DNA from 3 places in the Pseudomonas sp. N-1-13 genome. Region 3 is predicted to be linked to each of the others. Evidence: predicted binding sites of a transcription regulator. Region 3 holds the regulator's gene; each other region holds the start of a gene.

Region 1 (10,455 bases), 1.3 Mb from region 3:
CCGGCCCTTGGCCGACGCAGCGTTGCGCTACCTGAATGTCGAGCCTGAGCCGGCTTGGGAGGTGGCGCACATGAGTACCGCCACTGCGCTTGTACGCGAAGGGTTGGGGTTTTCCCTGCTGCCGGCCAGTTGCACGGCGGTGTTCAATATTGGCGAGCAATGCGCGGTGATTGCCATCGACCAGCCCGGAAAGCGTTCGATCGGCCTGTTGCAACGCAAGCCAGTGGCTCAGTCGCCGTCGTTGAGCCAGTTCATGCAGCATTTGCGGCAGACGCTGCGTCAGCAATGACAGTTCCATGCTCATCGCGAGCAGGCTCGCTCCCACAGTGTGTAGAACCCTTGTGGGAGCGAGCCTGCTCGCGATAGCGGGATTGCCGCCAGTGCCAAGCGATCTGATCAAACGCTATTGGGTGCCAAACATCGCTGTCCAATAAATCCCCGCATCGCTTTTCGGGTCCACCGCATAGCCGGCGCCCAGTTCCTTGAACTGCGGGTTCATCAGATTGGCGCAATGACCGGGGCTTGCCAGCCAGCCGTCCACCACTTTGAGGGCCGTATCCTGTCCGGCGGCGATGTTCTCACCGATCAATTGGCCGAGGTAACCGGCCAACTCGGCGCGGTCGCCCGGCATGCGGCTGTCGCGATCCTTGTGGTCAAAGAAGTTGTTGTTGGCCATGGCCCGAGTGTGGTTCACGGCGGCCAGGGCCAACGTAGCGTTCCAGGCCAGCGGCGTCGTCGCCGTGAAGGCTTCGGTGCCGCAGCGGCGCGGTTGGGCACGGGCACTGTTGATCAGCTTCAGTAGCTTCTGACCTTCGGCTTGCCAGTCTCCCAGACGCGCCGACAATAGCGGGCGCGCCAACACGATGCGCCATTCGCGATCCAGGCGACTGACGCCGATGTCGACGAACTGTGGATCCAGCACCACCTGGCAGAAGCTTTCCTGCACGGCCTTCATCGCGGCTTGCGCGTCCCGTGGCCCGGACAGGCTGATGGCCTGTACGTTGACCATCGGGTAGGCCGTGCGGGCCAACGCCTGCTGCAGGTCACCAATGCCGTTGGCCGACAGGATCAGCCGCGAATCCATGGCCAGCGGCGGTAGCTCCAGAGAGGCCTGATCCGCACAACTTTGCGACTGACTGCGGTAAAGGTTGATGGACTCGACCAGTTGCGTCTCTTCGGTGGCCAGGACACTGGTGGCGAAGGCCAGCCCCAGCGACAGCCCGATAAGACGCATGACGGATGAAATGGCACGCATGTAAATCTCCCTTGAGCGGACGGCGCCTATGATGCGCAATTTTTGCCCGGCTGGGGCAACGGTATTCACGCTCTCTTGAAATCCCTTGCAACGGCACCGTTGGGTACCGTTTGGGACAATCCTCAAGTAGTGGGATCAATTTTCAGGCAAATAAGTCCATCTCCGTCGATTCAAGGGCAAAACTTGCGAATTATCAGCTCATCCAGTTCCCGCCATCGACGTTATAAGTCTGTGCTACCACATATTCGCTCTCCGCAGAGGCCAGGAATATCGCCATCCCCACCAGATCCTGCGCGGTGCCCATCCGGCCATAGGGCACTTGCGCGCCGACCTGACGCTTTTTCTCTCCCAGGGGCAGGTTTTCATGATGGGCGAACAGCGCATCCACACCATCCCAGTGCTCACCCTCCACCACACCAGGGGCAATGGCGTTGACGTTGATTCGATGCTTGATCAAATCAAGGCCGGCCGACTGGGTCAGACTGATCACCGCAGCCTTGGTGGCGCAATACACCGCCACCAGGGCTTCTCCACGCCGGCCGGCCTGGCTGGCCATGTTGATGATTTTGCCGCCATGCCCCTGGCGGATCATCTGCCGGGCGGCGGCCTGCAGCGTGAACAGTGTGCCGGCGACATTGATGCAAAACAGCCGTTCGTAGCTTTGGCGCGTAATCTCCACGATAGGCGCCAGGTCGAACAGCGCTGCGTTATTGACGAGGATATCGAGCTTGCCCGTCCGGGCCACGACCGCCTCGATGGCCTGGTCAATCGAAGCTTGTTCAGTGACGTCCATTTTGACCGCGTAGGCGCTGTCGCCCAGTTCGGCGGCGGTGGCTTGGGCGCTTCCAAGATCGATATCGGCAATCGCCACAGTAGCCCCTTCGTTGATATAGGCCTGGGCGAACGTTCTGCCAATACCACGGGCAGCACCGGTGACCAGCGCGCTTTTTCCTTCCAGTCGTTTCATGGGTTGTCCTGTCTCGAATGACAAAATAAACAGCAGGGGAGCGCGGCTCACCATCAATGACGTGCCGATTACAGCAGCGCCATTGGCGCCGGACAAACGCGGGAGGGATCATCGGCTGGTACTTTTTTTAACGCCGTGACGTGTCCCTTGGCCGGGTTAAAAAAGTATCGGTGGACGATCAGGTCAGGGCTGGTGAACCGACGCGCGCCGAGCGTAAGGTGCTGCCTACAGCGATAGAGACGCGCGACATGCCTGATCACCCAACGCCCCTGTTCGAGCAGCCACCCGCCGAACTTGAAGTCATCCTGCCTGAGCCCGAGCACAGTTTTCGCTGGTATGAGCACGACTATCCGTATCCGCTGGCGCGCTGGAACCACCATCCCGAATTCGAGATCCATCTCATTCGTCGGGGCAGCGGTAAATTGCTGGCGGGCGATTATATTGGTCCATTCGGCCCCGGCCACGTGGCGATGATCGGCCCGGGCTTGCCCCACGATTGGATGGGCGACCTGGCCCCGGGCGAGTACTTGGCTGGAAGGGACGTGGTGCTGCAATTCGATGGCGCAACGCTGTTGAGCCTGCGCCGGACGCTACCTGAACTCGGGGATTTACAGCCGCTGTTCGAAAGGGCACGACGAGGTCTGGTCTTCAGCGACGACACCGCGGTGAACGCCGCAAGGCTGTTGGAGAGCATCGGCCCGGCCCAGGGACTCGGGCGGCTGGCATTGTTTCTCCAACTGCTCAACACACTCAATCTCGCCCCGCAGGAGCAGGCCCAGTGCCTGGCCAGCCCTTGTTATGCACCCAGTCTGGATGCCCGCAGTTCCGAACGCATCCACAAGGCCTTCGAGTACCTGCAGACTGAACTCACGGGTGACCTGCGCCTGTCGGTGATTGCTCGGCAACTGGGCATGAGCGAGCCCGGTTTTTCGCGTTTCTTCAAACGCATCACCGGACACGGTTTCATTGACCTGATGCGCAAGCTCCGAGTCCAGCGAGCCTGCCGGTTGCTGTTGCACAGTGAAATGCCGGTGACCGATATCTGTTTTGAGGTGGGTTACAACAACCTGTCCAACTTCAATCGGCACTTTCGCATTGAGATGCACCAGACGCCCAGCGAGTATCGATCAGCTAGACCCTGAACTGCTTCAGCAACCCGTTCAATTGCTCACTCAGCGACTTGAGACGGGTACTCGCCAGGCTCGATTGTTCAGCCGCCAGGGCGGTGCTGTGGGAGAGGCCGGCGGCCTGGGTCACGTTCTGATTGATGTCTTCCACCACATGGGCCTGTTGCAGTGTGGCGCTGGCGATGGAGGCGTTCAGGCTGTTGAGATTGCGCAGGGCCTGACCGATGGCGTTGAGGCTGGCGCCGGCCAGCCCGGCTTGTTCAATGGTCAATTGCGAAGCACGGCTGCTGTCGCTGATGACTTTCACCGCCGCTTCGGAGTGGTTCTGCAAGCGTTCGATCATCGCCTGGATCTCGGCGGTGGACTTCTGCGTGCGCTGGGCCAGCAGCCGCACTTCATCGGCCACCACGGCAAAGCCCCGACCTTGTTCACCGGCGCGGGCCGCTTCGATCGCGGCGTTGAGGGCCAGCAGGTTGGTCTGCTCGGCAATGGAGCGGATCACCTCCAGCACACTGCCGATCTGGGTGCTTTCGCTGGCCAGGGTACGAATCACCTCGACCGCCTGATCAATGGTCTGGGACAGTCGGTCAATCTGCTGCAAGCTGCCATCGATATTCACCTGGCCCTGCTGGGCCTGGGATTCGGCGTCGCGCATTTCGCTGGCGGCGTGTTCGGCATTCTTGGCGACGTCTTGCACGCCGTAGGTCACTTCGTTGATCGCAGTCGCCACCAGTTCCATCTGTTGCGATTGTTGCTGGCTGCGCTCCTGGGCTTGGGCGGCGTCGTTACCCAGGTCGTTGGACGATTGCCCCAGGGCCCTGGCCGAGTCCTGCAACTGGCTGACTACTTCGCGCAGTTTGGCGGTAAAGGCATTGAAATGCCGGGCCAGTTGCGTCACTTCATCCTGGCCGTGGGTGTCGAGGGTGCGGGTCAGGTCGCTTTCACCGCTGGCAATGTTGGCCATGGCATTGACCGTTTCCTGCAGCGGCCGAACGATGCTGCGCACGATCAGGGTCAGGAGCAGGCCCATGAGCAGGGTGATCGCCAGGCCGATCAGCGAAGCCTTGATCACTTGAGAGCGGAATTCGGCCTCCACGTCATCGACATACACGCCTGAACCGATGATCCAGCCCCACGGCTCGAACAGTTTGACGTAAGAGGTTTTCGCCACCGGCGCCTCGGCGCCCGGTTTCGGCCAGAGGTAATCCACCATCCCGGCGCCCTTGGCCTTGGCAATGGCGACCATCTCGTTGAACAGCGCAAAACCATTCGGGTCGCGAATCGCCGAGAGGTTCTGACCTTCGAGTTTCGGGTTGGTCGGGTGCATGACCATCACAGGGGTCAGGTCATTGATCCAGAAGTAATCACTCTGGTCGTAGCGCAAGCCGCGCACCGCGCTAAGGGCCTGCTTCTGCGCAACCTCGCGAGTCAGGGTGCCAGCCGTTTCCAGACCATGGTAGTAGCTCAGCACGCCGCTGGCAGTCTGGACCACATGCTGGGTTTTCTGCACCTTGGCCTGATACAGGTCGGTGTGGATCTGCTTAAGCATGAACGCGCCTAACGTGAACAACATCACGATGGACACGACCAAGATGAGCCACAAGCGTCGGCTGATCGACACACTGCGCAAGCTATTCATACGCTGTCACTCCGGTTTCTTATTCTTGTCATCTGCGACCGCCTGAGTCTGGCGTCAGGCGGGTATGCCTTTGTGTCCTGAGTCATAACGCGGCAGCGTTATCAGGGCTTGTCTGATAGGATTTCGGCCCCGCGGCGCAAAACCTGAGCCTGTTCCGGTTTTTTCATTGGTTTTTTTGAGAAATCGCAGTCACCGTGCGCCTGCTGTTTACACCTGCATAACGCTTAAATTTTGATGAGACGTGCGCAAGCATAGTCTTTTGGGGGATGAATGGATTTGTGGACCGCCTTTCAGGCACTGATTCTTGGCGTGGTAGAAGGCTTGACGGAGTTCCTGCCGATCTCCAGTACGGGGCACCAGATCATTGTCGCGGACTTGCTCGAGTTCGGCGGCGAGCGCGCGATGGCGTTCAACATCATCATCCAGCTCGGGGCGATCCTGGCGGTGGTGTGGGAGTTTCGGCGCAAGATCTTCGACGTGGTACTGGGTTTGCGCACCCAGCCCAGCGCTCGTCGGTTTACGGCCAACCTGCTGATTGCCTTCATGCCCGCTGTGGTATTGGGCGTGTTGTTTGCAGACCTGATCCATGAATACCTGTTCAACCCGATCACGGTGGCCATGGCGTTGGTGCTGGGCGGTTTCGTGATGCTCTGGGCCGAGAAGCGCCAGCACACAGTGCACGCCGAAACGGTAGACGACATCACCTGGAAGGATGCACTGAAAGTCGGCTTCGCCCAGTGCCTTGCGATGATTCCCGGCACCTCCCGCTCAGGTTCGACCATCATCGGTGGCTTGCTGTTCGGGCTGTCGCGCAAGACCGCGACCGAGTTTTCATTCTTCCTGGCGATGCCAACCATGGTCGGCGCGGCGGTCTACTCCGGCTATAAATATCGCGAGCTGTTTGTGCCGGCGGATTTTCCGGTGTTCGCCATCGGCTTCGTCACGGCGTTCATTTTCGCCATGATCGCGGTCAGGGGCTTGTTGCTGTTCATCGCCAGCCACAGTTACGCCGTATTTGCCTGGTACCGGATCGCTTTCGGCCTGTTGATCCTGGCCACCTGGCAATTCGGTTGGGTGGACTGGACGGCGGCCCAGCCATGAGCCGTCCAGGCCGTGAGCCGGGCCCAGCCGTGCAGAGTTTGCGGCTCAAGCTCGTGGTATTTGCGCTGGTGTGCGCCTTGCCGCTGCTCGGATCACTTTTGCTCGGGTTGCGTGCGGAGTCCTGGGTGCCGCTGACGGCCTACGGGCTCGTCAGCGTGGTGGCGTTTCTGTTGTACTGGAGCGACAAGCGCAAGGCCCGCGCTGACGCCTGGCGCACCCCGGAAAACGTATTGCACGCCGTGGAGCTGGCCGGGGGCTGGCCCGGGGCGTTGTTGGCTCAGCAAGTGTTTCGCCACAAGACCCGCAAGGTGTCGTTTCAGGTGGTGTTCTGGTTCATCGTGTTGCTGCACCAGGTGTTCTGGATCGACCAGTTATTCCTGGGCAGTCATCTGCTGATGCTTTTCTGAGCTTCACGACAGCAGCAAACCCACCTGGGTGCGCTTGGGCAGCTTGCTCACCACCAGTTGGTGGGAGCGCTGCAGCAGGCCACGCAGTTCATCGGCGCCCAGCGGGTAGGGCGTCTGCATGATGACCCACTGAGCCCGCGCCAGATAGGGCGCCGGGTGAATCCCCGGGCGGTCGCAATGCCCCAGGAACAGATCCTTGTCCACCTTGAACGCCAGTGATTCGCCCCGCAGGTTCTGCAGGGCGAACATCTTGTTGCCGGCAATGGAAAATACCCGCACGCCGCCCCATTTGTAGTCCTCCCTGGCGCCCGGCAAACCCAGGCAGAACTGCGCGACATCCTCTTCGCTCAAGCTCATATTTTTCTATCTCCACAGCCATCGAATGCTTCTACCAAGTGGTCGATCCACGCGCGCACCGCTGGCAACATGCCGCGTCGATGCGGATAGACTGCCTGCAGCCAGCCGTCCGGCAGCGACCACTCGGGCAACAATTCCACCAGTGTGCCGTCCTGCAGTTCCTCCTCGCAATACATGCTCGGCAACAAGGTGAAACCCAGGCCGGCGAGGGCGCAGGCGCGGCGCACAATGAAGTCGTCGATGCCCAGCCGGGCTTCCAGGGCCAGTTCGACGGGCTCTGCGTTGGCCTTGAGCAGGCGCAGATGGACCAGGCGATCGGCGTCCAGCGCCCCGAGTATCGGCAGTTTCTTGAGATCCTCCGGGGTATTGATCTGCCGTCCTGCGACGAACGCCGGGCTGGCGACCATGATCAGCCGCGCCTGACGCAGCCGTCGCGTCATCAGCAGCGGGTCTTCGTCCCCCAGATCGCGCACGCGCAATGCCACGTCGATGCCTTCGCTTACTAGGTCAACCCGCCGATTGACCAGCATCATTTCCAGCTGCACTTGAGGGAATTTTTCCAGGAAGCTGGCGATCACCCCGCCCAGCATCTGATGAGCCAAACCCACCGGACTGGAAACCCGCAGGCGCCCGCGCGGCTCAGTGGACATGCTCGCCACGGCTTCATCGGCCATCTCGGCTTCCAGCAGCATGGCTTGGCAATGGCGCAGATAACGCTCGCCAACGGCGGTGAGCTTCAACTGGCGGGTGGTACGTTGCAGCAGTCGGGCGCCAAGGCGCTCTTCCAGTTCAGCGATACGTCGTGACAGCCGCGACTTGGGAATACCCAACAGGCGTCCGGCCGCGGCGAAACCACCGGCTTCAACCACTTTGGCAAAGTAGTACAGATCATTGAGGTCTTGCATATCGAGTTCTATTGTCCTGTCAGTGGAACGAACTATCGCATTAATACTGACTTATCGGCTATTGGCTTCATCGATAGGATTGTTCTCAATTGATCGCTTGGTCGCGATCCTCACTTGGAGAGCACTCATATGAAACTGTTGCACATTGACTCGAGCATCCTGGGCGACAATTCCGCGTCCCGCCAACTGAGCCGTGACGTGGTTGAGGCCTGGAAAGCTGCCGAAGCGGACGTCGTCGTGACCTACCGCGACCTGGCGGCCGATGCCATCAGCCACTTTTCCGCCCAGACCCTGATCGCCGCCGGCACCAGCGCTGAACTGCGCGACGCTGCCCAGAAGCACGAGACTGATCTCAGTGCCTCGACCATGGCCGAATTCCTGGCGGCGGACGCGGTGGTCATCGCAGCGCCGATGTATAACTTCACCATTCCGACTCAACTCAAGGCCTGGATCGACCGTATCGCCGTGGCCGGCCAAACCTTCCGCTACACCGAAGCCGGCCCCGAAGGCCTGTGTGGTGGCAAGAAACTGGTGATCGTCTCCACTTCTGGCGGCCTGCATGCCGGCCAGCCAAGCGGCGTAGCGCATGAGGATTATCTGAAGGTCATGTTCGGTTTCCTCGGCATTACCGACATCGAGTTCGTTCGCGCCGAGGGCCTGGCTTACGGTGACGAAATGCGCAGCAAAGCCATGAACGAAGCCAAGCTGCAGATCAGCGAGCAATTCGCCGCAGCTTAAAGACCGCGCAAAAAAACACCAGGCCTGGGCGAACCGGCCTGGTGAGTTTGCACAAGGTCGATCAATAAGCGGCTGTTTCGGTACGGCGCCGCAGCAGTAAAGTCAGCCCCAGTCCGATGATCGACAGCAGTGCCGCACTGAAAAAGATCGAGGAATACCCCAGATTCAACGCCACCGCGCCCATCAAGGGGCCGGCAATCGCCAGCGCCAGGTCGAAGAACACCGCATAGGCGCTCAGTCCTGCGCCACGGCTGGTATTCGGGACTTGCTTGATGGCCTCCACACCCAACGCCGGATACACCAGCGACAGCCCGAAACCGGCCAGCCCCGCGCCGATCAGCGCGAACGCGGTAGAAGGTGCCAGCCACAGCAACACCAGCCCCAAGGTTTCTATACACATGCAGGCAATGGCCGTCCTGAAGCCTCCGAAGCGGGCGATGCTGGAAATGAACAACAAGCGCGACAGAATGAAACAGACGCCAAACACTGTCAGGCACCAGGCCGCCCCTGTCCAGCCGCGACTGACATAAAACAACGTGATGAAGGTGGTGAGCGTACCGTAGCCGATCGACGCCAGGCACAGGCTCGTCCCGTACGGTGCTATACGCCCGAACACCGCCCAAAAGGGCAAGCGCTCGCCTCGAATGACCGGCACCGATGGCTTGTTTCGTATCAACAGCAGCGCCGCGCCGGCCAGCAGCGACAAGGCGATCCCCAGGCTGACAAAGCCCAGCTCACTGACCATTACCACTCCCAGCGGCGCGCCGATGGCAATGGCCCCATAAGACGCGATGCCGTTCCATGAGATCGAGCGGGCCGTGTGTTCGACCCCCACCTGGCCCATGCACCAACTGATGGTGCCCACGCCAATCAGGCCCTGAGCCACCCCGAGCAGCAAACGCCCGGCGATCAGGATCAACAGGCTCAGCAGTGGAAAGCTTTGCAGCAGCGTCGAAAGCAACGTCAGCAAACCACTGAGGACGATCCCGTACAGCCCATAAACGATCGCCCGCTTGGTGCCGATACTGTCCGACAGCCGCCCGGCCATGGGCCGACTGAGCAGCGTCGCCAGATACTGGGAGCCGATGGTCAGCCCGGCCACCACGGCACTGAAGCCCAACTGTTCGTGGACATAGCCCGGCAACACGGCAATCGGCAGGCCGATGCAGAGAAAGGCGATGAAGGTATAGAAGACGATGGAGATGATCTGCCAGGTGATCGACAGGGAACTGGGGGTGGATGGGTGTGTTGGCATGAGGCTCGTTCGCGGGCAGCGGTAAGAGGGGCTCATCATGGCGCGCGGCGGGAATAAAAGAAAGCAGGCTAACGGTTTGCCCGGGTGGTGATGGTGCCGACGCTATCGCGAGCAGGCTCGCTCCCACACTGGCCGCAGGGCTTGGAAGAACATCGGTTCCTTGTGGGAGCGAGCCTGCTCGCGATGACGGTAGGTCGGCCAATACCAAGTCGACTGAAACGGCCAAATCGCAAGCAAGCTGTGCTCCCACAAGCTGTTCTACCTTGAAAACAAAAAGCCCCGTCACAACGGACAGGGCTTTTCACTTGCAGCTTGAAGCTTACAACTCAGCGCTGCTCTTAAATCAGCACACCCTGGCTGCGCAGGTAATCGTCATAGGTGCCGCTAAAGTCGATCACGCCATCGGCGCTCAACTCGATGATGCGGGTGGCCAGGGACGATACGAACTCACGGTCGTGGCTGACGAAGATCAGCGTGCCCGGGTAGTTTTCCAGCGCCAGGTTCAGCGCCTCGATGGATTCCATGTCCAAGTGGTTGGTCGGTTCGTCCATCACCAGCACGTTCGGCTTTTGCAGGATCAGCTTGCCGAACAGCATGCGACCCTGTTCACCACCGGAAATGACCTTGACCGACTTGAGGATCTCGTCGTTGGAAAACAGCATGCGGCCCAAGGTGCCACGAACCAGTTGTTCGCCGCCCTGGGT
Region 2 (10,455 bases), 880 kb from region 3:
CCCGACGTCGCGCCACGGAACAGGTGCGAGCGCTCCTTGACCCATTCACAGAAGTGGCTGATGCCGTAGCGGCCCAGACCATTGCTGGCAATGTTGCGCATCTCCAGCCAGGTGGCGTTGATGTTCTCCCACATATCGGCGGTGATGCGTCCACGCACCGCATGGGCATTGGTCCGCGCCGCCCGCAGACAGCTGTAGATGCTTCCTGGGTTGGTTTCGTCCAGTGCGAAAAAATGCAACATGCGTTCGGTGTTCAGCGCGTCATAACGGGCGTTGTAATCGTCCAGCGTGCCGGCCGCCAGCAACGACATCGCCAGCTCGGCATGCCCGTCGCTGCGCCCGGCCTGGGGCATGAGCGACAGCGAGTAACTGACTTCGAGCATGCGCGCCAGGTTCTCGGCGCGCTCCAGGTAGCGGGACATCCAGTAGAGGTCCGAAGCGGTTCTTGAAAGCATGTCTTAGTCCTCCACTACCCAAGTGTCTTTGGTGCCGCCACCCTGGGACGAATTGACCACCAGCGAGCCGTCGCGAAGTGCCACGCGGGTCAGCCCGCCGGGCACCAGGCGGGTTTCCTTGCCCGACAACACGAACGGACGCAGATCGATGTGGCGCGGGGCGATACCGCTCTCGACGAAGGTCGGGCAGGTGGAAAGGCTCAACGTCGGTTGGGCGATGTAGGCTTCGGGGCGGGCCTTGAGGCGTGCGCGGAAGTCTTCGATCTGCGCCGCTGTGGCTGCCGGCCCTACCAGCATGCCGTAACCGCCGGAGCCCTGGGTTTCCTTGACCACCAGGTCAGGCAGGTTGGCCAGCACGTGGGACAGATCCTGGGGCTTGCGGCACTGCCAGGTCGGCACGTTCTTTAGAATCGGCTCTTCGGTGAGGTAAAAGCGGATCATCTCGTCGACGTAAGGGTAGATCGATTTGTCATCGGCCACGCCCGTACCCACCGCATTCGCCAGCACCACGTTGCCTGACCGGTAAACGGCGATCAGTCCGGGGACGCCCAACATGGAGTCGGGGTTGAACGACAGCGGATCGAGGTAATCATCGTCAAGGCGGCGATAGATCACATCCACCTGCTGGGGGCCTGCGGTGGTGCGCATGTAGACATGGTCGTCGCGCACGAACAGATCGGCGCCCTCCACCAGTTCCACCCCCATTTCACGGGCCAGGAACGCATGTTCGAAATAGGCACTGTTGAAACGACCGGGGGTCAGCACCACGGCGGTCGGGTTGTCCAGGGGGCTTGAACTCTTGAGGGTGTCGAGCAACAGATTCGGGTAGTGATCGATGGGCGCCACGCGCTGGGCGGCGAAGAGCTCGGGGAACAGGCGCATCATCATCTTGCGGTCTTCGAGCATGTAGCTCACGCCGCTGGGGGTACGCAGGTTGTCCTCAAGTACGTAATAACTGCCGTCACCGTCGCGAACCAGGTCGACACCGGCGATGTGGGCATAAATGCCTCGGTGCAAGTCCAGGCCTTGCATCGCGATTTGATAACCCTCATTGGCGAGCACCTGCTCGGCCGGAATGATTTTTTCCTTGAGGATCCGCTGCCCATGGTAGATGTCGGCCAGAAACATGTTCAGGGCCTGGACCCGCTGAATGCAGCCACGCTCGACCATCTTCCATTCGCTGGCCTTGATGCTGCGAGGAATGATGTCGAACGGAATCAATCGTTCGGTACCCTGCTCGTCACCGTAAAGGGTGAAGGTGATACCGGCTCGATGAAACAGCAGATCGGCTTCGCGACGCCGCTGTTCCAGCAGCTCCAGCGGCGTGTCCGCCAGCCAGCGTGAGAAGGCTTGATAGTGCGGGCGGCAGTCACCCTTTGCATCATACATTTCATTAAAAAAAGCTTGGGGCATAGCCAACTCCCAGCCGCGTTCTACACGGCATTTTTTATCACTTCGTCATTCCAATGGTCCGGCCTTGCTTTGTTTTAATGAGCCCTGTTTTTCTGAGTACCTCGATTGCACCGGTCTCTGATCTGGCCTTTGCGTCTGGATGACGTGCGCCCCCTGATTAAATCTGCGCCGTGAATGCTCCTCTGATAACCCCGCGCTGTAGTGGCCTACTCTCTTGAACTCTAGCAAAGGCTGTGCCTAAGCCCGGTACACCAGGACATTGCTGGAGAAACCGTCGTAGATGTACGCCCCCGCGATATTTAGTTTCATTTTTGCGACATACGCTCCTTTATACGCTGAAACGTTTATTTCAGCTTTTTCCTACATGCGCCCGAACGAGTCGAATCGGTGCAATAAGTCAGGTAACAGGTCGGTAATGCCCCGAAAGAGGGAAATTTATACTCACCGCCCTTCAGAGCGCTCAAAAGCGACTCTCACTTTAAGCAAAAGATTTATCCCGCAATCAGGAGATGGTGCTGCGTCACACCCACGTGCATGCCGCCGACGATCCCGAAGGCTGGAAAATCGGCGCCCAGGCAATCTCCAAGTTCTACCGCACCTTCGATGCCTGGTTCGGCAACAAGCAAGTTCCGGTCAACGGCTTTCTGGCACCAAGTCCGGAAGAAAAATTCGCCGAGCGTCCGGAGTTCCAGCTGGAGAACATTCGCAAGAACACCATGATCGGCACCCCGCAGCAGATCATCGAACGGATCAAGTATTACCAGGAACTGGGCGTGGATGAGTTCAGCTTCTGGTGTGACAACAGCCTGTCCCATGCCGAGAAGAAGAAGTCCCTGGAGCTGTTTATCCAGCAGGTGGTGCCGGCCTTCAATTGATATCCAACCCTGGAACCCACGGGGTCAGTTCCACCGTCATCGCGAGCAGGCTCGCTCCCACAGGGGGGCTATGGCGTTCACATAATGAGTGAACACCCGCGGCCAATGTGGGAGCGAGCCTGCTCGCGATGGCGGCCTGACTGAGACAACGATGTCATATCTGCCAAATTCCCCCACTTCCCCGTCGCCGCCCCGCAAACCTCTGTTCAGCGCCGATAAACCCCAATAACTTAACCGTTCAACGGATCAACTCTGATTAAGGATGATGGGCGTGGGGAGTTATCGGTTGCTGCTGGCCATGCTCGTGGCGATTTCCCACATGGGCGTGATGTTCGTGGGGTTCAACCCCGGCGTTGTTGCCGTGGTGTCGTTTCTGATTATCAGCGGTTTTGTGATGACGCCCTTGATCGACAGGAGCTACAACGTCCCAGGGAAAATCGGCCTGTTCTACCTTGACCGATTGTTGAGACTTTACCCGCAGTTCCTTCTGTATTTCGTCCTCTCCTGCGCGGTGATTCATTTCCTGCTGCCGGGCACGCCACAGGCGGCGGCGCTGACAATCGAAAACATCGCCACCAGCCTGCCCATCGTGCCGCTGGGTTTCTATATGTTCGGCGTCACTGTGCCGGAGATCCTGCCACCTGGCTGGTCTCTGGGGCTGGAGATGTGCTTTTACCTGCTGATCCCGTTTCTGATCCTTTATAAGGCCCGAGGCATTGCGTTCGCGGTGTCCGTAACGGTTTTCCTGGTCGCCTCGCTGGGCTACGTCAACACCGACATCTACGGCTACCGTCTACTGCCGGGCGTATTGTTCATCTTCCTGTGTGGCAGCTACCTGTACCACGCCCAGGCCAAAGGACTATGGGTCGCCTCCATCACCACGGTCGTGGCAGCGATAATGTTCCTGGCCATTGTTGTCGGGTTCATTCCCCGCCGCCCCTTCAACGCAGAGGTAACCTTGGGCATAGTCTTGGGTGTGCCGGCGGTGCATGTGCTCAGCAGGCTCAAGCATCACTGGATGGATGAGTTTCTGGGGAATATCAGCTATGGCGTGTTCCTCAACCATTTTGTGGTGATGTACGTGTTGCGGGCGTTCTGGCCGGTTGAGTACAGCGCCCTGATGATTACACTGGTGCTGGTGTTGTCGCTGGCATTGAGTGGCTTGTCGTATTACTGCGTTGAGCGACCGGCGCTGAAGCTGCGCCACGCGTTGAGGGCGGGCGCTAAACGTGACATCACGCAGGTACCCGTTGGCCGCACACTGGCTTAGCCGCTGGCCCCGAATAAAAAATGCCCGGAACTCGGTTCCGGGCATTTTTTGTTTTCAGAACAGCGCACTCAGAACGTCACGCTGGCACTCAGGCGGGCGGTACGCGGTTCGCCGACATTGACCTGCAATTGGCTGCCGGTGGAAGACGGGTAGTAATGTTTATCGAACAGGTTGTCCACGTTCAACTGCAACGAGGTTTTGTGCCCCAATACCGGTGACTCCCAGCGCAGGAAGGCATCGGCCACGGTGTAGCTGCTGAGCCAGAAATCGTTGGCGTTGTTGGCGGCGCGCTCGCCGACGTAACGGGCACCGGCGCCGGCGTGCCAGGCGCCGAATTCGGCAGGCACGTTCAGGTGGTGGGTCAGGTACAGGCTGGCGGTGTGCTTGGGTGCGTTGGCCAGGCGGTGGCCTTCGTCATCCGGATCGTCGAGGATTTCCGTGTGGGTGTAGGCGTAGGTGCCGATCAGATCCCAACGCTCGGCCAGACGACCGGTGACGTCGAGTTCCAGACCTTGGGAGCCGACTTTGCCGGCGGCTTCTGCCAACGTGACGCCATTGACCGTGGAGGACGTTACGACGTTCTTCTTCACGATGTCATACAGCGCAAGGTTGATGTTCAGGCCCGGTAGCGGGTCGTATTTGGCGCCGATTTCATAACTGCGGCCCTCCTCTGGATCGAAGGTGTTGCCGGCATCGTCCACGTCATCGTTGGGCTTGAAGGAGCGACTGTAGTTGCCATACAGCGACAGGTTGTCGGTGGCTTTGTAGACCAGCCCCAGGAACGGTACAAAAGCGTCGCCGTTGTCATCGCGGTTGACCACATAACGGCTGCCCAAACCTTGGTCGCTGTATTGATCGTAATGCTGGTAGCGGCCACCCAAGACTAGAATCCAGTGGTCGTCGAGGTGCCAGTTGTCCTTGAGATAAACGGAGCTGGAGGTCAACTGGTTACTCAGGTCGCTTTGGGGAGCACTGATCTGGCTTGGCTCTGGCAGGTTGCCGTAGGTCGGCGAAGTGATGTCGAAACCACCCTGAGCAGTATTGCGGTAGGTCTTGCCACGAAATTGGTCAGACACTTGATTGTCAGCCCCAACCAGCAGGTCATGACGCTGACCAAACAATTGCTGCCTGCCGATGAAATCCCAGCTGGCGTAGCGGGTTTCATCGTCATAGTGAGCACCGTTGGCGGCACGGCGCAAATTATTACCCGTCAGCGAATTGGGCTGCGCAATCGAAAGACTATACCGATCATTGTTCCAGCCATAGGTCACGCGGGTCTTCCACGCTTCACTCAGCTCATACTCAAACCGCGCTGTCGCCGTTTCGCGAATCCCCACGCTTTTGGCCCAAGGCTCATCAAGGCGCTTGTTGTAGTCAATGTCGGCCGGATGCCCGTCGGTGAATACAGTGCCGCGGTCGAAGGGATTGGAATATTCGTTGTACTCATAACTGAGGTTCAACGAGGCCCGCTCACCCGTCCAGGCCAGGGACGGCGCCACCAGCGTGCTCTCGTTGACGCCATAGTTGCGCCAATAATCCTCATGCCCACGCTCGGCGATCAACCGATACGCCAGGCCGGTATCGCCCAACGGCCCGGTGGTATCCAGGGCCATGGTGCCGCCACCTTCGCTGTAGGCCGAGCCGCTCAGTGTGGTGCTCTGGGTGTATTCGGGTTTCTTGCTGATGATGTTGACCAGGCCGCCGGGCTCCAGCGCGCCGTATAACATCGAGGCCGGGCCCTTGAGCACTTCGACCCGCTCGGTGGTGGCGCTGAAGTTACGTCCCAGGTTCGAACGCACACCATCGCGCAGGATCGAGCCGTCATCGTTGGTGCCGAAACCGCGCTTGACCAGCGAATCCCGCGAACCGCCCAGGGTATTGCCCTGGCTGACGCCGCTGACAAATTTCATCGCATCGCCCAGCGAGCGCACCTGATAGTCCGCCAGGGTCTGCCGGGTCACCACGTTGATCGACTGCGCCTCTTCCTTGATCGGTACATCGCTTTTGCTCGCGGTGCTGGCTTGCGACGCCGTGTACCCTTCGTCCTGAGTGATGCGACTGCCCTGGATGTCCGTGGTTGGCAGTTCGAGAATGTCCTGCGCCCACAAAGGGCTTGCAATGAAACAGCAGGACAGCGTTGGCAACACGCGTTTAAAAAAGGCGTTGCGGGTAGCGAGAGGGGTGGAACGATTCAAGACGCAGCACTCACAGAGGGATGTTAATGAGAGAGAATATACTTTGAGAATGATTCCCAGTAAATATTTCTAACGCTTTCCCGCTTGACCCGCGCAAAAAAAAGACGCCGGATCACTCCGGCGCCTTTGTTCGTTTCCCACCCCTGTTATCAGGGCTTACCGCACATCAATGATCGATGGCCGCACCCGCCCCCCTTGGAACCCGGATATCTTCCACCAGGTGCTGAATGTGCTCCGGCGGCGGCGCGGTAAAGCGTGACACCACCACCGCGGCTACGAAGTTGAAGAGCATCCCCAGGGTGCCGATGCCTTCGGGCGATACGCCCAGCCACCAGTGCTCGGCAGTGTTCATCGCCGGATTGATGAATTTGAAGTAGACGATGTAGGTGAATGTAAACGTCAGCCCCACAATCATCCCCGCGATCGCGCCTTCGCGGTTCATGCGTTTGGAGAAGATCCCCATGACAATCACCGGGAAGAACGAGGACGCCGCCAGTCCAAAGGCGAACGCCACCACCTGGGCCACGAATGCCGGCGGGTAGATGCCGAACAACCCGGCGATCAGCACCGCCACGCCAGCGGCGATCCGGGCGGCCAGCAACTCTTGCTTTTCAGTGATCCTGGGCATGATGTTGCTTTTGAGCAGGTCATGGGAGACCGATGTGGAAATCACCAGCAGCAACCCCGCTGCCGTCGACAGCGCCGCCGCCAGGCCACCGGCGGCAATCAGGGCGATGACCCAGCCTGGCAACCCGGCAATCTCCGGGTTGGCCAGAACCATGATGTCGTTGTCGACATACAGTTCGTTGGCCACCGGTGAAACCTGGTTGCTCAGCAGCCGCTGCTCGTTCGCCCCGCGTTCACCCGTGAAGCTCGGCGCGCCGACCAGGGCTGCCCCCGGGCCATACTGGATGATGCCGTCGTTGTTCTTGTCCGCCCAGGCGATCAGCCCCGAATTTTCCCAGGTCTTGAACCATGTTGGCGCGGTGGCGTAGCTGACGTTGGGGATCGAGGTCAGCAGATTGGTGCGCGCGAAAGCCGCCACGGCCGGCGCGGTGGTGTAGAGGACAGCGATGAACAGCAGTGCGTAACCTGCTGACTTGCGCGCATCACGCACTGTCGGGGTGGTGAAGAAACGCACGATCACATGAGGCAGGCCCGCAGTCCCGACCATCAGCGCCATGGTGATGAAAAACACGTCGGTGGTCGATTTGGTGCCGTCGGTATAGGCCGTGAAACCCAGCTCCGCACCCAGCCCGTTGAGCCGCTCGATCACACTCTGGCCGGAGCCGGTGACCTCGCTGATGAAGCCCAGTTGCGGGATCGGATTACCGGTGATCATGATCGAGATGTAGATCGCCGGCACCATGTAGGCAAAAATCATCACGCAGTACTGCGCCACCTGCGTGTAGGTGATGCCCTTCATGCCGCCCAGCACGGAATAGAAGAACACGATGGCCATACCGATCATCACGCCGGTATTGATATCCACTTCCAGGTAACGGGAGAACACGATGCCCACACCGCGCATCTGCCCTGCCACATACGTGAAGGAAATGAAGATCACGCAGATCACCGCCACCACCCGCGCCGTCTGCGAGTAGTAACGCGCGCCGACGAACTCCGGGACAGTGAACTTGCCGAACTTGCGCAGATACGGCGCCAGACACATCGCCAGCAGCACATAGCCGCCGGTCCAGCCCATCAGGTAGACCGAGCCGTCATAGCCGGCGAAGGCGATGATCCCAGCCATGGAGATGAACGAGGCGGCCGACATCCAGTCGGCCCCGGTGGCCATGCCGTTGAGTACCGGGTGCACGCCTTTGCTGGCAACGTAGTACTCGCTGGTGGAGCCGGCGCGCGTCCAGATGGCAATGGCGATATAGAGCGCAAAGGACGCGCCGACGAACAGGTAGATCAGGGTTTGGGTATCCATGCTCGTCGGCCTCAGTCTTCGTGGACGTCATATTTGCGATCGAGCTGATTCATCTTCCAGACATAGAAGAAGATCTCGAGCACAAAGACGTAGATGGAGCCCTGCTGGGCGAACCAGAATCCCAGGGGCGTACCGAAGAAGCTGATGGTGTTGAGCTGGTCAACCAGCAAAATGCCAAAGCCGAACGACACCAAGAACCAGATTGCCAGCAATACCAGCATCCAGCGTAGGTTCTCCGTCCAGTAGGCACGCGCAGCCTGTTGCTTTTGAGTGGACATGGAAATCAACTCCCGTTGTTTTTATTGTTTTCCACTCAAACCGTAGCAGTCGCTGGGCAGAGCGCTAGTACGACTTTCGTCTACCTTCGCCACCCTGGATATTGACATCCGCGTTCCCTCACTTACTGGGACGGGTTAAAGATCGCGGAAACCGCCGCAGTGATATCAAATCGCCCATTTCCCTAAAGCTTTGCCGTGCGCGGTCGAATGTATGCAATCAAAGTGATTTTTTACCCGGGAGCAACGGATGCAGACGCTAAAGGCCTTGTACGAGTCTATCGAGATGCAGTTTTTCGATACGCTCACCAAAAAGCTGTCGAGCCTTTTCCTGCTGGTCGTGGTCAGTGGCTTGCTTTACTGGGTGGCAGTCAGTGCCCGCGCCGACATTGTGCTGCAGTTGCACACTGCGCAACTGGACCCCGCGCTGCTGGGGCAAGTCGAAGGCCGGCTCGACAGCCTCACCCATGCCCTGCTCTTCGGCGCGCTGCTGACGCTGTGCATGATCAGCTTCATGGTCTGGTACTTTCGCCACCTCATCGTGCGCCCCGTCACGGCCATGACCAAGGCCCTCGAGGAGATCGCCAGCGGCGAAGGCGACCTGTCCAAAGACCTGCCTCTGGTGACCCACGACGAAATCCGCGTGCTGGCCGACACTTGCAACCGCTTCCTGGCCAAGCAGCGGGAGATCATCAGTAATGTCCAGGCGCTGACCGTGCACATTGCGGTCGAATCGGCGCGTTCGTTGAAAAACATCAGCGACTCCAGCGACAGCGCTACTCACCAGGCCCGCTTCGCCAAGGAAGTGATGGACCAGAGCAACACCGCCGTAGGTCGCATCGAAGAAGTCTCGCGCCAGACTCAGGGCATTTCCAGCACCACTGCGCAGAACCTGAGCATGGCTCGCGACTCCTATGCAGAACTGCTGGAAGTGACGGGCAACATCAGTGAAATCTCCAGCAGCCTCAATGAATTCGCCACGCTGGTAGGCGCCCTGAACCAACGTTCTTCGAGCATCAAGTCCATCGTTGGGCTGATCCAGCAGATCTCTGCCCAAACCAACCTGCTGGCCCTCAACGCGGCCATCGAAGCCGCCCGGGCCGGTGAAAGCGGTCGGGGGTTTGCCGTGGTGGCCGATGAGGTGCGCACCTTGGCGCAGAATGTCAGCCGGGCTACCGACGACATCTCACGAAACATCGACGCCATGCTCGAAGAAGTCAGTTCCACACATGAACAGACCAACCAGATCAGCCACAGCGCCCGGGAAACCCAGAAAGTCGTGGAGCGTGCCTCGGGCCATTTCGAAAGCATGATCGGCGACTTCGAATCCACCAATGGCAAGTTGGCCGATATCGCGTCCCATATCCAGCTTTTCGCCGAATCCAACACGGGTATCAACGAACGGGTTACGCAGATCCATGCCGACAGCCAGTCGATTGACCAGCGCATGCAGCATTCGGCAACGGCGACCCGTGACTTGTCCGGTGTCGCTGAAAAGGTCCAGGCATTGTTGGGCCGGTTCGTGCTCGGCCATGGCAAGCTGGATGCCGCCATCACCCGGGCCAGCCAGTGCCGCGACGGCCTCCAGGTCCAATTGGAGGCGCTGCAGCAGGATGGCCTCAACCTGTTCGATCAGAACTACCAACTGATCCCCGGCACCGATCCCAAGCAATACATGACCAGCTACACCGAGCGTTTTGCCCAAGTCTGCCAGGAAGAATGCGACAAACTCACCCGCAGCACCCCGGGCGGCAAAGTCTCATTCATCGTCGACACCAAGGGTTATTGCCCAGTGAACAACAGCTGGGTGTCGAAACAACCGACCGGTGACCGCGCCGTCGACCTGCCGGTGTGCCGCAACAAGCGCATCTTCAACGACCCGATCGGCCTGCGCGCGGCGGGCAACACCCAACGCTTCCTGCTCCAGACCTACCTGCGCGATACCGGGGAAATCATGACCGAGATCGACGTACCGTTCTTCTTCGGCGGCCGCCATTGGGGCAACTTGCGGGTCGGGTTCGATGCGGCGGTGCTGC
Region 3 (10,455 bases):
CGTGATGGGCCTGGTCCCCGGGATGCCCCATTTCTCGTTTCTGAGCATGGCCGCATTGGCGGCGGGTGGCGCCTACCTGTTCTGGAAGAAACAGAACGTACAAAAGGTTCAGGCTCTGCAGGAGGTCAAGCGTCAGCAGGAACTGTTGCCGTCGCCGGCTCGTGCCATGGAAACCAAGGAGCTGGGCTGGGACGACGTGACGCCGATCGACATGATCGGCCTGGAAGTCGGTTACCGTCTGATCCCCTTGGTGGACCGCAATCAGGGTGGTCAATTGCTCGCGCGGATCAAGGGTGTGCGCAAGAAGCTGTCCCAGGACCTGGGCTTTCTGATGCCCACCGTACATATTCGTGACAACCTCGATCTGGCGCCAAGTGCCTATCGCTTGACGCTGATGGGGGTGATCCTGGCCGAAGCCGAGATTTACCCGGACCGTGAACTGGCGATCAACCCGGGACAGGTCTACGGTTCGCTCAACGGCATTACCGCCAAGGATCCGGCTTTTGGCCTGGAAGCGGTATGGATCGAAATCAGCCAGCGGGCCCAGGCCCAGTCCCTTGGCTATACCGTGGTGGACGCCAGTACCGTGGTCGCGACCCACTTGAACCAGATTCTGTACAAGCACTCCAGCGAGCTGATCGGTCACGAAGAAGTCCAGCAATTGCTGCAAGTGCTGGCCAAAGGCTCGCCGAAGCTGGCCGAAGAGCTGGTGCCTGGCGTGGTTTCGTTGTCGCAATTGCTCAAGGTGTTGCAAGCGCTGTTGGCTGAGCAGGTGCCGGTGCGCGACATTCGCAGCATTGCCGAGGCTATCGCCAACAACGCTTCCAAGAGTCAAGATACCGCCGCTCTGGTGGCTGCGGTGCGGGTTGGCGTATCCCGTGCAATCGTCCAAAGCATTGTAGGCACTGAGTCGGAGCTGCCTGTGATCACGTTGGAGCCAAGGTTGGAACAGATATTGCTCAATAGTCTGCAGAAGGCAGGACAAGGCTCGGAAGAGGGCGTTCTGCTGGAGCCAAGCATGGCCGAGAAGCTGCAGCGTTCGCTGATCGATGCAGCCCAGCGGCAGGAGATGCAAGGCCAACCGGTGATCCTGCTGGTGGCCGGTCCGATTCGCGCGATGCTTTCGCGATTCGGGCGCCTCGCGGTCCCGGGGCTGCATGTGCTGGCGTACCAGGAAATACCGGACAACAAGCAAGTGACCATCGTTGCGACAGTAGGGCCCAACGGCTGAGGTAGTGGTTTATGCAAGTGAAGCGTTTTTTCGCCGCCGATATGCGTCAGGCCATGAAGCTGGTTCGTGACGAGCTGGGCGCTGAAGCCGCCATCATCGGCAACCGTCGGATCGCCGGCGGTGTCGAGCTGACGGCGGCTCTGGATTACAAATTGTCGGCGCTGGCCCCACGTGTTCCCAACATGGAACTCGAGGATGAGCTGCGCAAGACCCAGTCGCGCATCGCCAGTGCCCAGGCCGAATTGAGCTTGCGCAGCAGTGACGGCGAAGCCAGCGCGGGCACCAATCGTCAATTGTTCGCCGGCCAGCCTCTGACCGCTGGATTGCCGTTGACCGCTGCTGAGCCACTGGTCGAGCAGGCCAAGGCCGAGCCGCGTCGTCCGGCGCCGGTTCAGGCTGCCTCAGGCGGTGGCGTCGACCCGCGCGCCCTGGACTCGATGCGCTTCGAACTCAACAGCCTGCGTGAACTGATGGAAGTTCAGCTCGGCTCCCTGGCCTGGAACCAGTTGCAAGGCAACCGTCCGGCCCAGGCAAACCTGTGGCGTCGCCTGCAACGCATCGGCCTGTCCGGTCCGTTGTCCCGCGACCTGCTGGCGCTGATCAACGATATCGAAGAACCTCGTCAGGCCTGGCGCATGTTGCTGGCGCACCTGGCGCGGATGATCGCCACACCGGAAGTCGAGCCTCTCGAAGAAGGTGGCGTCATTGCCATGGTCGGCCCGGCCGGCATGGGCAAGACCACCACCCTGGCCAAGCTCGCGGCGCGTTATGTACTCAAGTACGGCGCCCAGAGCATCGCCCTGGTGAGCATGGACAGTTTCCGTATCGGTGCCCAGGAACAACTCAAGACCTTGGGCCGGATCCTCAATGTGTCGGTGACCCATGTGGATCCGGGCCAGTCCCTGGCCCAGGCGCTGGAACCGCTGCTGCGCAAGCGCGTCGTGCTGATCGATACCGCCGGCCTGCAAGCCAGCGATCCGGCCCTGCGCATGCAGCTTGAAAGCCTGGCCGGGCGTGGGATCCGGTCAAAAAATTATCTCGTGTTGGCAACCACCAGCCAGAAACAGGTTCTAACCGCCGCATACCACAGCTACAAACGCTGCGGGCTGGCCGGCTGCATCCTGACTAAGCTGGACGAAACGGCAAGCCTGGGCGAGGTGTTGAGCCTGGCGATCGGTCATGATTTACCGGTGGCCTACCTGACCGACGGGCCGCGGATCCCGGATGATTTGCATCTGCCGCGCCGTCATCAACTGGTCAGTCGTGCCGTGAGTGTGCAAATGCAGGAAGAACCCAGCGAAGAAGCCATGGCTGATATGTTCGCTGATATCTACCACAGCCCGACCAAGCAGGTCGGCTGAGGTAATCATGAATATTTTTTGTACCTACATCGATGGTCTGCCATGCATTGTTCCTTCATGCGAGCGCGCAGCCAGTAATGTGGCCTCCGTCTAAGTAAGACAAGGTAAAGAACGAACATGGGCAGCATGCATCCCGTACAGGTGATCGCGGTGACCGGCGGCAAAGGTGGCGTCGGCAAGACTAACGTGTCAGTGAACTTGTCCCTGGCTCTGGCAGAGCTTGGCCGACGGGTCATGCTGCTGGACGCCGACCTGGGCCTGGCGAACGTCGACGTGCTGCTGGGGCTCACGCCCAAGCGCACGCTGGCGGACGTGATAGAGGGCCGCTGCGAACTGCGCGACGTGCTGCTGCAAGGGCCGGGCGGGATTCGCATCGTGCCGGCTGCCTCGGGCACCCAGAGCATGGTTCACCTGACCCCGGCTCAACACGCCGGCCTGATCCAGGCCTTCAGCGACATCGGTGACAACCTCGATGTGCTGGTGATCGACACCGCTGCCGGTATCGGTGATTCGGTCGTCAGTTTCGTACGCGCTGCCCAGGAAGTCTTGCTGGTGGTCTGCGACGAACCGACGTCCATCACCGACGCCTATGCCCTGATCAAGTTATTGAACCGTGACTACGGCATGAACCGCTTCCGCGTCCTGGCCAACATGGCCCAGAGCCCGCAGGAAGGTCGCAACCTGTTCGCCAAGTTGACAAAGGTCACGGATCGTTTCCTGGACGTCGCCCTACAATACGTCGGCGCTGTGCCCTACGACGAAAGCGTACGCAAGGCCGTCCAGAAGCAACGTGCGGTTTATGAAGCCTTTCCCCGTTCCAAATGCGCACTGGCGTTCAAGGCTATTGCCCAGAAGGTTGATACCTGGCCACTGCCAGCCAACCCTCGCGGGCATCTGGAGTTTTTCGTCGAGCGTCTCGTGCAACAAACAGCAGGGCCCGTGTTATGACAGCCAGCGGTTACAACCATCTCTACAAGAAATCGGCACGGGACGCCCAGTACGAATTGATTGAGCGATACGCGCCTCTGGTCAAGCGTATCGCCTATCACTTGCTGGCGCGGTTGCCGGCCAGTGTCCAGGTTGAAGACCTGATCCAGGCGGGCATGATCGGCCTGCTCGAAGTGTCGAACAAATACGACGCGAGCAAGGGCGCCAGTTTCGAGACCTATGCCGGTATTCGCATTCGCGGGGCGATGCTCGATGAAGTCCGTAAGGGTGATTGGGCGCCGCGTTCGGTGCATCGCAATACCCGCATGGTCAGTGACGCCATTCGCGCCATTGAAGCTAAAACCGGGCGTGACGCTAAAGATCACGAGGTTGCGGCCGAACTCCAATTGAGTCTCGATGATTATTACGGGATTTTGAACGATACCTTGGGCAGTCGCCTGTTCAGTTTCGACGACCTGCTGCAGGACGGCGAACACGAAGGGCTGCACGAGGACGGCGCGAGTGCTCACATGGAGCCATCGCGTGACCTGGAAGATGAGCGTTTCCAGAGCGCGCTGGCGGATGCGATTGCCAATTTGCCGGAGCGTGAGCGACTGGTCTTGGCGCTGTACTACGACGAAGAGCTGAACCTCAAGGAAATCGGTGAGGTCCTGGGTGTCAGCGAATCGCGGGTCAGCCAGTTACACAGCCAGTGCGCGGCCCGTTTGCGGGGGCGTTTGGGGGAGTGGCGAGCGCGCTGACAGCAGTGTGGGGACACTGCGAACGAGGCTGGCCTGGCATGTGCTGAGCCAGTCTTTCTCTGTTGTCCTCCAGACCGTTGTCGAGTGTTGTGCCGGATTGATTGAAATGGCGCGTTCAGGTGCTGGGCGCGTTTAAGACTGCTTGGAGGTCGAATTGGACAAGAACATGAAAATCCTCATCGTTGATGACTTCTCAACGATGCGGCGGATCATAAAAAACCTGTTGCGTGACCTTGGGTTCACCAACACGGTCGAGGCCGACGATGGCACCACTGCCATTCCGGTTCTCAACAGCGGAAGCATCGACTTTCTGGTGACTGACTGGAACATGCCCGGCATGACCGGTATCGACTTGCTGCGCCATGTGCGCGCCGACGAAAAACTCAAGCACCTTCCGGTGCTGATGGTCACTGCCGAAGCCAAGCGCGAGCAGATCATCGAAGCGGCCCAGGCCGGTGTGAACGGCTACGTGGTCAAACCCTTCACGGCCCAGGCGTTGAAAGAGAAGATCGAAAAAATCTTCGAACGCATCGGTTAACGGCGCCACGGGGGAGCTATGGATAACGAATCTTCAATGGGTGATTTCGAATCGACCCTGAAAAAACATGCCCGCGAACTGGTCGACAGCCTTGAGAAAGGCCGCTTTGGCGATGCGGTTCAAATGATCCATGAGCTCAACCAGACCCGTGACCGCGGTCTGTATCAGGAAGTGGGCAAGCTCACGCGTGAACTGCACAGCGCGATTGTCAATTTTCAGATCGATCCGAACATGCCGCAGGCCGAGGAGGTCTCGCAGATCACCGACGCGACCGAGCGTCTGGGTTATGTGGTCAAGCTGACCGAGGCCGCGGCCAACCGCACCATGGACCTGGTGGAGAACGCAACGCCGCTGGTCAATGGCCTGAGCGATGAAGCCCAGGCCTTGAGCACCGACTGGGGTCGCTTCATGCGGCGCGAAGTCGGGGCTGAAGAGTTTCGCGAGCTGGCCCGTCGGGTCGACGGTTTCCTGACGCGCAGTAGCGCCGAGAACCGCGCCGTGGCGAGCAACCTCAACGACATTCTGCTGGCTCAGGACTATCAAGACCTGACCGGCCAGGTGATCAAGCGGGTGACCCAACTGGTCACCGAAGTGGAAAGCAACCTGCTCAAACTGGTGTTGATGGCCAGCCAGGTAGACCGCTTTGCAGGCATCGAACACGACCGTGAAGCGATGCTCGCTGAAAAAGATCCACAAAAACATCTCTCTCAGGGTGAAGGTCCGCAAATTCATGCCGATAAAAGAGAAGACGTTGTGTCCGGTCAGGACGATGTGGACGATTTGCTGTCCAGCCTTGGATTTTAGGTTTTAGACCTCTAGGAGCACCCATTAATGAGCTTCGGCGCCGATGAAGAGATCCTTCAGGATTTCCTGGTTGAGGCCGGCGAGATTCTAGAGCAACTGTCCGAACAGCTGGTCGAGCTGGAAAGCCGACCTGATGATGCGGATCTGCTCAATGCAATTTTTCGCGGTTTCCACACTGTAAAAGGAGGCGCCGGCTTCCTCCAGCTCAATGAGCTGGTGGAGTGCTGTCACATTGCCGAAAACGTGTTCGACATCCTGCGCAAGGGTGAGCGTCGCGTTGACTCGGAATTGATGGACGTGGTGCTCGAAGCGCTGGATGCGGTCAACAGCATGTTCAGTGAAGTGCGCGAGCGCTCACCGATCACCGCTGCTACGCCTGAGCTGCTCGCCGCGCTGTCGCGCCTGGCCGAGCCGCAGTCGGCTGACGAAGCTGCACCGGTAGCCGCGCCAGTGGTTGAGGAACCGGTCGCCGAGGAATCAGGCGACATCACCGATAACGAATTCGAACAACTGCTGGACTCGCTGAACGCCGTCAAGGCTCAAGCCCAGGCTCCGGCAGCGCCTGCTGCGCCGGCCGCCGATGCCGCCGCCAGCGATGAAATCACCGACGCCGAGTTCGAGTCGCTGCTCGATCAGCTTCACGGCAAGGGCCAGTTCGCCGTGGATGCCGTCGCCCCCCCGAGTGCTCCGGCCGCCCCGAAAGCGGCGGGCGACAACTCCGATATCACCGACGATGAGTTCGAGGCTTTGCTCGATCAGTTGCACGGCAAGGGTAACTTCGCCGTGGACGCACTGGATTCGGCTATCGCCTCCGCGCCGACCCCAGCCAAGCCTGCCGCCGCCGCAGCGGGCAGCGACCTGATCAGCGATCACGAATTCGAATCACTGCTCGACGAACTGCACGGCAAGGGCAAGTTCAGCGAAGTCGGCACCGCCTCAACAGCCACTGCGCCTGCCGCCACTGCCACAGCGGCTGCGCCAGCGGAGAAGGCCGCGGCCAAACCCGCCGCCAAGGCACCGGAACCGAAGGCTGAGACACCCAAGCCTGCTGCCGCCGCCCCGGCGCCAGCCCGCGCACCGGCGGCCGCGCCGGCGGAAAAGCCGGCCAGCGAAGCCGAGACCACTGTACGGGTCGACACCGCTCGCCTGGACGAGATCATGAACATGGTCGGCGAACTGGTGCTGGTGCGTAACCGCCTGGTGCGCCTGGGCCTCAACAGCCAGGACGAAGCCATGGCCAAGGCCGTGTCGAACCTGGACGTGGTCACGGCTGACTTGCAGACGGCGGTCATGAAGACCCGGATGCAGCCGATCAAGAAAGTCTTCGGGCGCTTCCCGCGCCTGGTTCGCGACCTGGCACGCCAGCTCAAGAAAGAAATCAACCTGGAACTGGTGGGCGAAGAGACCGACCTGGACAAGAACCTGGTCGAGGCTCTGGCCGATCCACTGGTCCACTTGGTGCGCAACGCGGTCGACCACGGTATCGAGTCGCCGCAAGAGCGCGAAGAGTCAGGCAAGCCCCGCAGCGGCAAGGTGGTATTGGCCGCCGAGCAAGAAGGCGACCACATCCTGCTGTCGATCTCCGACGACGGCAAAGGCATGGACCCGAACGTACTGCGCTCCATCGCGGTGAAGCGCGGTGTGATGGACAAGGATGCCGCCGACCGCCTGAGCGACACCGAGTGCTACAACCTGATCTTCGCCCCGGGGTTCTCGACCAAGACCGAGATTTCCGACGTGTCGGGCCGTGGCGTGGGCATGGATGTGGTGAAAACCAAGATTTCCCAGCTCAACGGTTCGATCAACATCTACTCGACCAAGGGCCAGGGCTCGAAAATCGTCATCAAGGTCCCGCTGACCCTGGCGATCATGCCGACCCTGATGGTGATGCTGGGCAACCAGGCATTCGCCTTCCCGCTGGTCAATGTCAACGAAATCTTCCACCTCGACCTGTCGCGCACCAACGTGGTGGACGGCCAGGAAGTGGTGATCGTGCGGGACAAGGCACTGCCGCTGTTCTACCTCAAGCGCTGGCTGGTCAGCTCCGCCGCTCATGTCGAGCAGGGTGAAGGCCATGTGGTGATCCTTTCGGTGGGCACCCAGCGGATCGGCTTCGTCGTCGATCAGTTGGTGGGCCAGGAAGAAGTGGTCATCAAGCCGCTAGGCAAGATGCTCCAGGGCACCCCGGGCATGTCCGGCGCCACCATCACCGGCGACGGTCGCATCGCGTTGATTCTCGATGTGCCAAGCATGCTCAAGCGTTACGCCGCACGGCGTATTTGATTCTGGAGGGGCGCGGCCCGCAGCCGCGTCTCGTCTAACGGAGTGTTTATGGTAGTTAAAGTCCTGGTGGTGGACGATTCGGGGTTTTTCCGCCGCCGCGTCTCGGAAATTCTCTCGGCGGACCCGAGTATTCAGGTCGTCGGTACGGCGACCAACGGCAAAGAGGCAATCGATCAGGCGCTGGCGCTCAAGCCGGACGTGATCACCATGGACTACGAGATGCCGATGATGGATGGCATCACGGCGGTGCGGCATATCATGCAGCGCTGCCCGACCCCAGTATTGATGTTCTCCTCCCTGACCCATGAAGGCGCCCGGGTGACCCTCGATGCGCTGGACGCCGGGGCGGTGGATTTCCTGCCGAAAAATTTCGAAGACATTTCGCGCAACCCCGACAAGGTTCGGCAGTTGCTGTGCGAGAAGGTCCACAGTATTTCCCGCAGCAACCGGCGTGTCGGTGCCTATAGCATACCTGCGCCAGCGCCTGCACCAGCCCCGGCTTCATCGGGCAGCTTCAATCCGGCCCCAGCGCGCAGTGCCCCGGCCCCAGCGCCAGCTCGTTCCGCGCCCGCCAGTACGTCATCGTCGCCGGCCCCCAAGCGCAAAGCCTACAAACTGGTCGCTATTGGTACGTCCACCGGCGGCCCGGTGGCGTTGCAGCGGGTCCTGACCCAGTTGCCGGCCAACTTTCCGGCGCCGATCGTGCTGATCCAGCATATGCCCGCGGCCTTCACCAAGGCGTTCGCCGAGCGTCTGGACAAGCTGTGTCGTATCAGCGTCAAGGAGGCCGAGGATGGCGACATCCTGCGTCCGGGCCTGGCGCTGTTGGCGCCAGGCGGCAAGCAGATGATGATCGATGGTCGCGGCGCGGTGAAAATCCTGCCCGGCGATGAGCGGCTCAATTACAAACCGTGCGTGGACATCACTTTCGGCTCCGCCGCTAAATCCTACGGCGACAAAGTTCTGGCGGTGGTGCTCACCGGCATGGGCGCCGACGGTCGCGAAGGCGCGCGCCTGCTCAAGCAGGGCGGCAGCGCCATTTGGGCCCAGGATGAAGCCAGTTGCGTGATCTATGGCATGCCGATGGCGATTGTCAAAGCGGATCTGGCCGACGCGGTGTACGGGCTGGACGACATCGGTAGACATCTGGTCGAGGCGTGCCTGTAATGGATGTGCTCAGCCTGATCGGCATCATCATGGCGTTCGTCGCCATTATTGGTGGCAATTACCTGGAAGGCGGTCACCTGGGGGCCTTGGCCAACGGCCCGGCGGCGTTGATCGTGATCGGCGGCACCGTGGGCGCGGCGCTGTTGCAGTCGCCCATGAGCGCCTTCAAGCGCGCCATGCAGGTGCTCATCTGGATTCTGTTCCCGCCACGTGTCGACCTGGCCGGTGGCATCGACCGCGTGGTGAACTGGAGTCTGACCGCCCGCAAGGAAGGTTTGCTGGGCCTGGAAGGGGTGGCCGACGCCGAACCCGACAACTATTCGCGCAAAGGCCTGCAACTGTTGGTGGACGGCGCTGAGCCGGAAGCCATCCGCAGCATCCTGGAAGTGGATTTCTACACCCAGGAAAGCCGTGACATCGAAGCGGCCAAAGTCTTTGAAAGCATGGGTGGCTATGCGCCGACCATCGGCATCATCGGTGCGGTGATGGGCCTGATCCACGTGATGGGCAACCTGGCCGATCCGTCGCAACTGGGCAGTGGTATCGCCGTGGCTTTCGTCGCGACCATTTATGGTGTGGCCAGTGCCAACCTGGTGCTGCTGCCGATCGCCGCCAAGCTCAAATCCATTGCGTTGCGCCAGTCGCGTTATCGCGAAATGTTGCTGGAAGGGATCCTGTCGATCGCCGAAGGTGAAAACCCGCGTTCCATTGAGTTGAAGCTTCAGGGCTTCATGGACTGATGGGAGACATGGAAAATGGCACGTCGCAGGCATCGTGAAGAACACGTCAACCATGAACGCTGGCTCGTCTCTTACGCCGACTTCATCACGCTGCTGTTCGCTTTTTTCGTGGTCATGTATTCGATCTCGTCGGTCAACGAAGGCAAGTACAAGGTTATTTCCGAGGCGCTGATCGGCGTGTTTACCGACTCCGACCGCGCCCTCAAGCCCATCCCCATTGGTGATGAGCGGCCCAAGACCACCACGCCGGCCAAACCGCTGGTCAGGGACTCCGAGCAGGTCGATGCCGGTATCGCTGGCGGCAGCGATCCGTTGAAAAGCATTGCCGATGACATCAGCGCGGCGTTTGGTGATCTGATCAGCTCCAATCAGATGACCGTGCGCGGCAACGAGTTGTGGGTTGAGATCGAACTCAATTCCAGCCTGTTGTTTGGCAGCGGCGATGCCATGCCCAGCGACATGGCATTCAACATCATCGATAAAGTGGCCGCGATCCTCAGGCCTTTCGACAACCCGATCCACGTAGAAGGCTTCACAGACGATCAGCCGATTCGCACTGCGCAGTACCCGACCAACTGGGAACTGTCCTCGGCGCGTTCGGCGAGCATCGTGCGCATGCTCGCGATGCAGGGCGTAAACCCCG

What was found. Region 3 encodes FliA, which starts transcription of late flagellar genes. Its sites were predicted from a motif close to CTAAAGTTTNNNNNNNNNNNGCCGNTAA; they were not measured.
Region 1: AC3I65_RS13005 (methyl-accepting chemotaxis protein) is a predicted target of FliA. The motif match lies at 5,109-5,136, and genes of this name have one in related genera.
Region 2: AC3I65_RS11265 (methyl-accepting chemotaxis protein) is a predicted target of FliA. The motif match lies at 8,605-8,632, and genes of this name have one in related genera.

Annotation. Positions count from the first base shown of each region.
Region 1 covers NZ_JBYNRI010000001.1:2,879,463-2,889,917, reverse strand. Annotated here, with positions in the region: gene AC3I65_RS13025 (LysR family transcriptional regulator) at 1-289, shown strand, start outside; gene AC3I65_RS13020 (CAP domain-containing protein) at 404-1,255, opposite strand; gene AC3I65_RS13015 (L-iditol 2-dehydrogenase) at 1,449-2,222, opposite strand; gene AC3I65_RS13010 (AraC family transcriptional regulator) at 2,471-3,364, shown strand; gene AC3I65_RS13005 (methyl-accepting chemotaxis protein) at 3,354-4,988, opposite strand; gene AC3I65_RS13000 (undecaprenyl-diphosphate phosphatase) at 5,259-6,089, shown strand; gene AC3I65_RS12995 (DUF1294 domain-containing protein) at 6,086-6,496, shown strand; gene AC3I65_RS12990 (MmcQ/YjbR family DNA-binding protein) at 6,500-6,853, opposite strand; gene AC3I65_RS12985 (LysR substrate-binding domain-containing protein) at 6,850-7,758, opposite strand; gene AC3I65_RS12980 (FMN-dependent NADH-azoreductase) at 7,888-8,496, shown strand; gene AC3I65_RS12975 (MFS transporter) at 8,558-9,751, opposite strand; gene AC3I65_RS12970 (ABC-F family ATPase) at 10,090-10,455, opposite strand, start outside.
Region 2 covers NZ_JBYNRI010000001.1:2,477,015-2,487,469, reverse strand. Annotated here, with positions in the region: gene AC3I65_RS11300 (alpha-E domain-containing protein) at 1-455, opposite strand, end outside; gene AC3I65_RS11295 (circularly permuted type 2 ATP-grasp protein) at 459-1,868, opposite strand; partial or broken gene AC3I65_RS11290 (LLM class flavin-dependent oxidoreductase) at 2,357-2,743, shown strand; gene AC3I65_RS11285 (acyltransferase family protein) at 3,006-4,013, shown strand; gene AC3I65_RS11280 (TonB-dependent siderophore receptor) at 4,082-6,208, opposite strand; gene AC3I65_RS11275 (sodium:solute symporter family protein) at 6,375-8,144, opposite strand; gene AC3I65_RS11270 (DUF4212 domain-containing protein) at 8,156-8,422, opposite strand; gene AC3I65_RS11265 (methyl-accepting chemotaxis protein) at 8,670-10,455, shown strand, end outside.
Region 3 covers NZ_JBYNRI010000001.1:1,598,518-1,608,972, forward strand. Annotated here, with positions in the region: gene flhA (flagellar biosynthesis protein FlhA) at 1-1,231, shown strand, start outside; gene flhF (flagellar biosynthesis GTPase FlhF) at 1,243-2,592, shown strand; gene fleN (flagellar synthesis regulator FleN) at 2,710-3,540, shown strand; gene fliA (RNA polymerase sigma factor FliA) at 3,537-4,280, shown strand; gene AC3I65_RS07370 (chemotaxis response regulator CheY) at 4,447-4,818, shown strand; gene AC3I65_RS07375 (protein phosphatase CheZ) at 4,837-5,622, shown strand; gene AC3I65_RS07380 (chemotaxis protein CheW) at 5,650-7,905, shown strand; gene AC3I65_RS07385 (protein-glutamate methylesterase/protein-glutamine glutaminase) at 7,954-9,072, shown strand; gene AC3I65_RS07390 (flagellar motor protein) at 9,072-9,812, shown strand; gene motD (flagellar motor protein MotD) at 9,828-10,455, shown strand, end outside.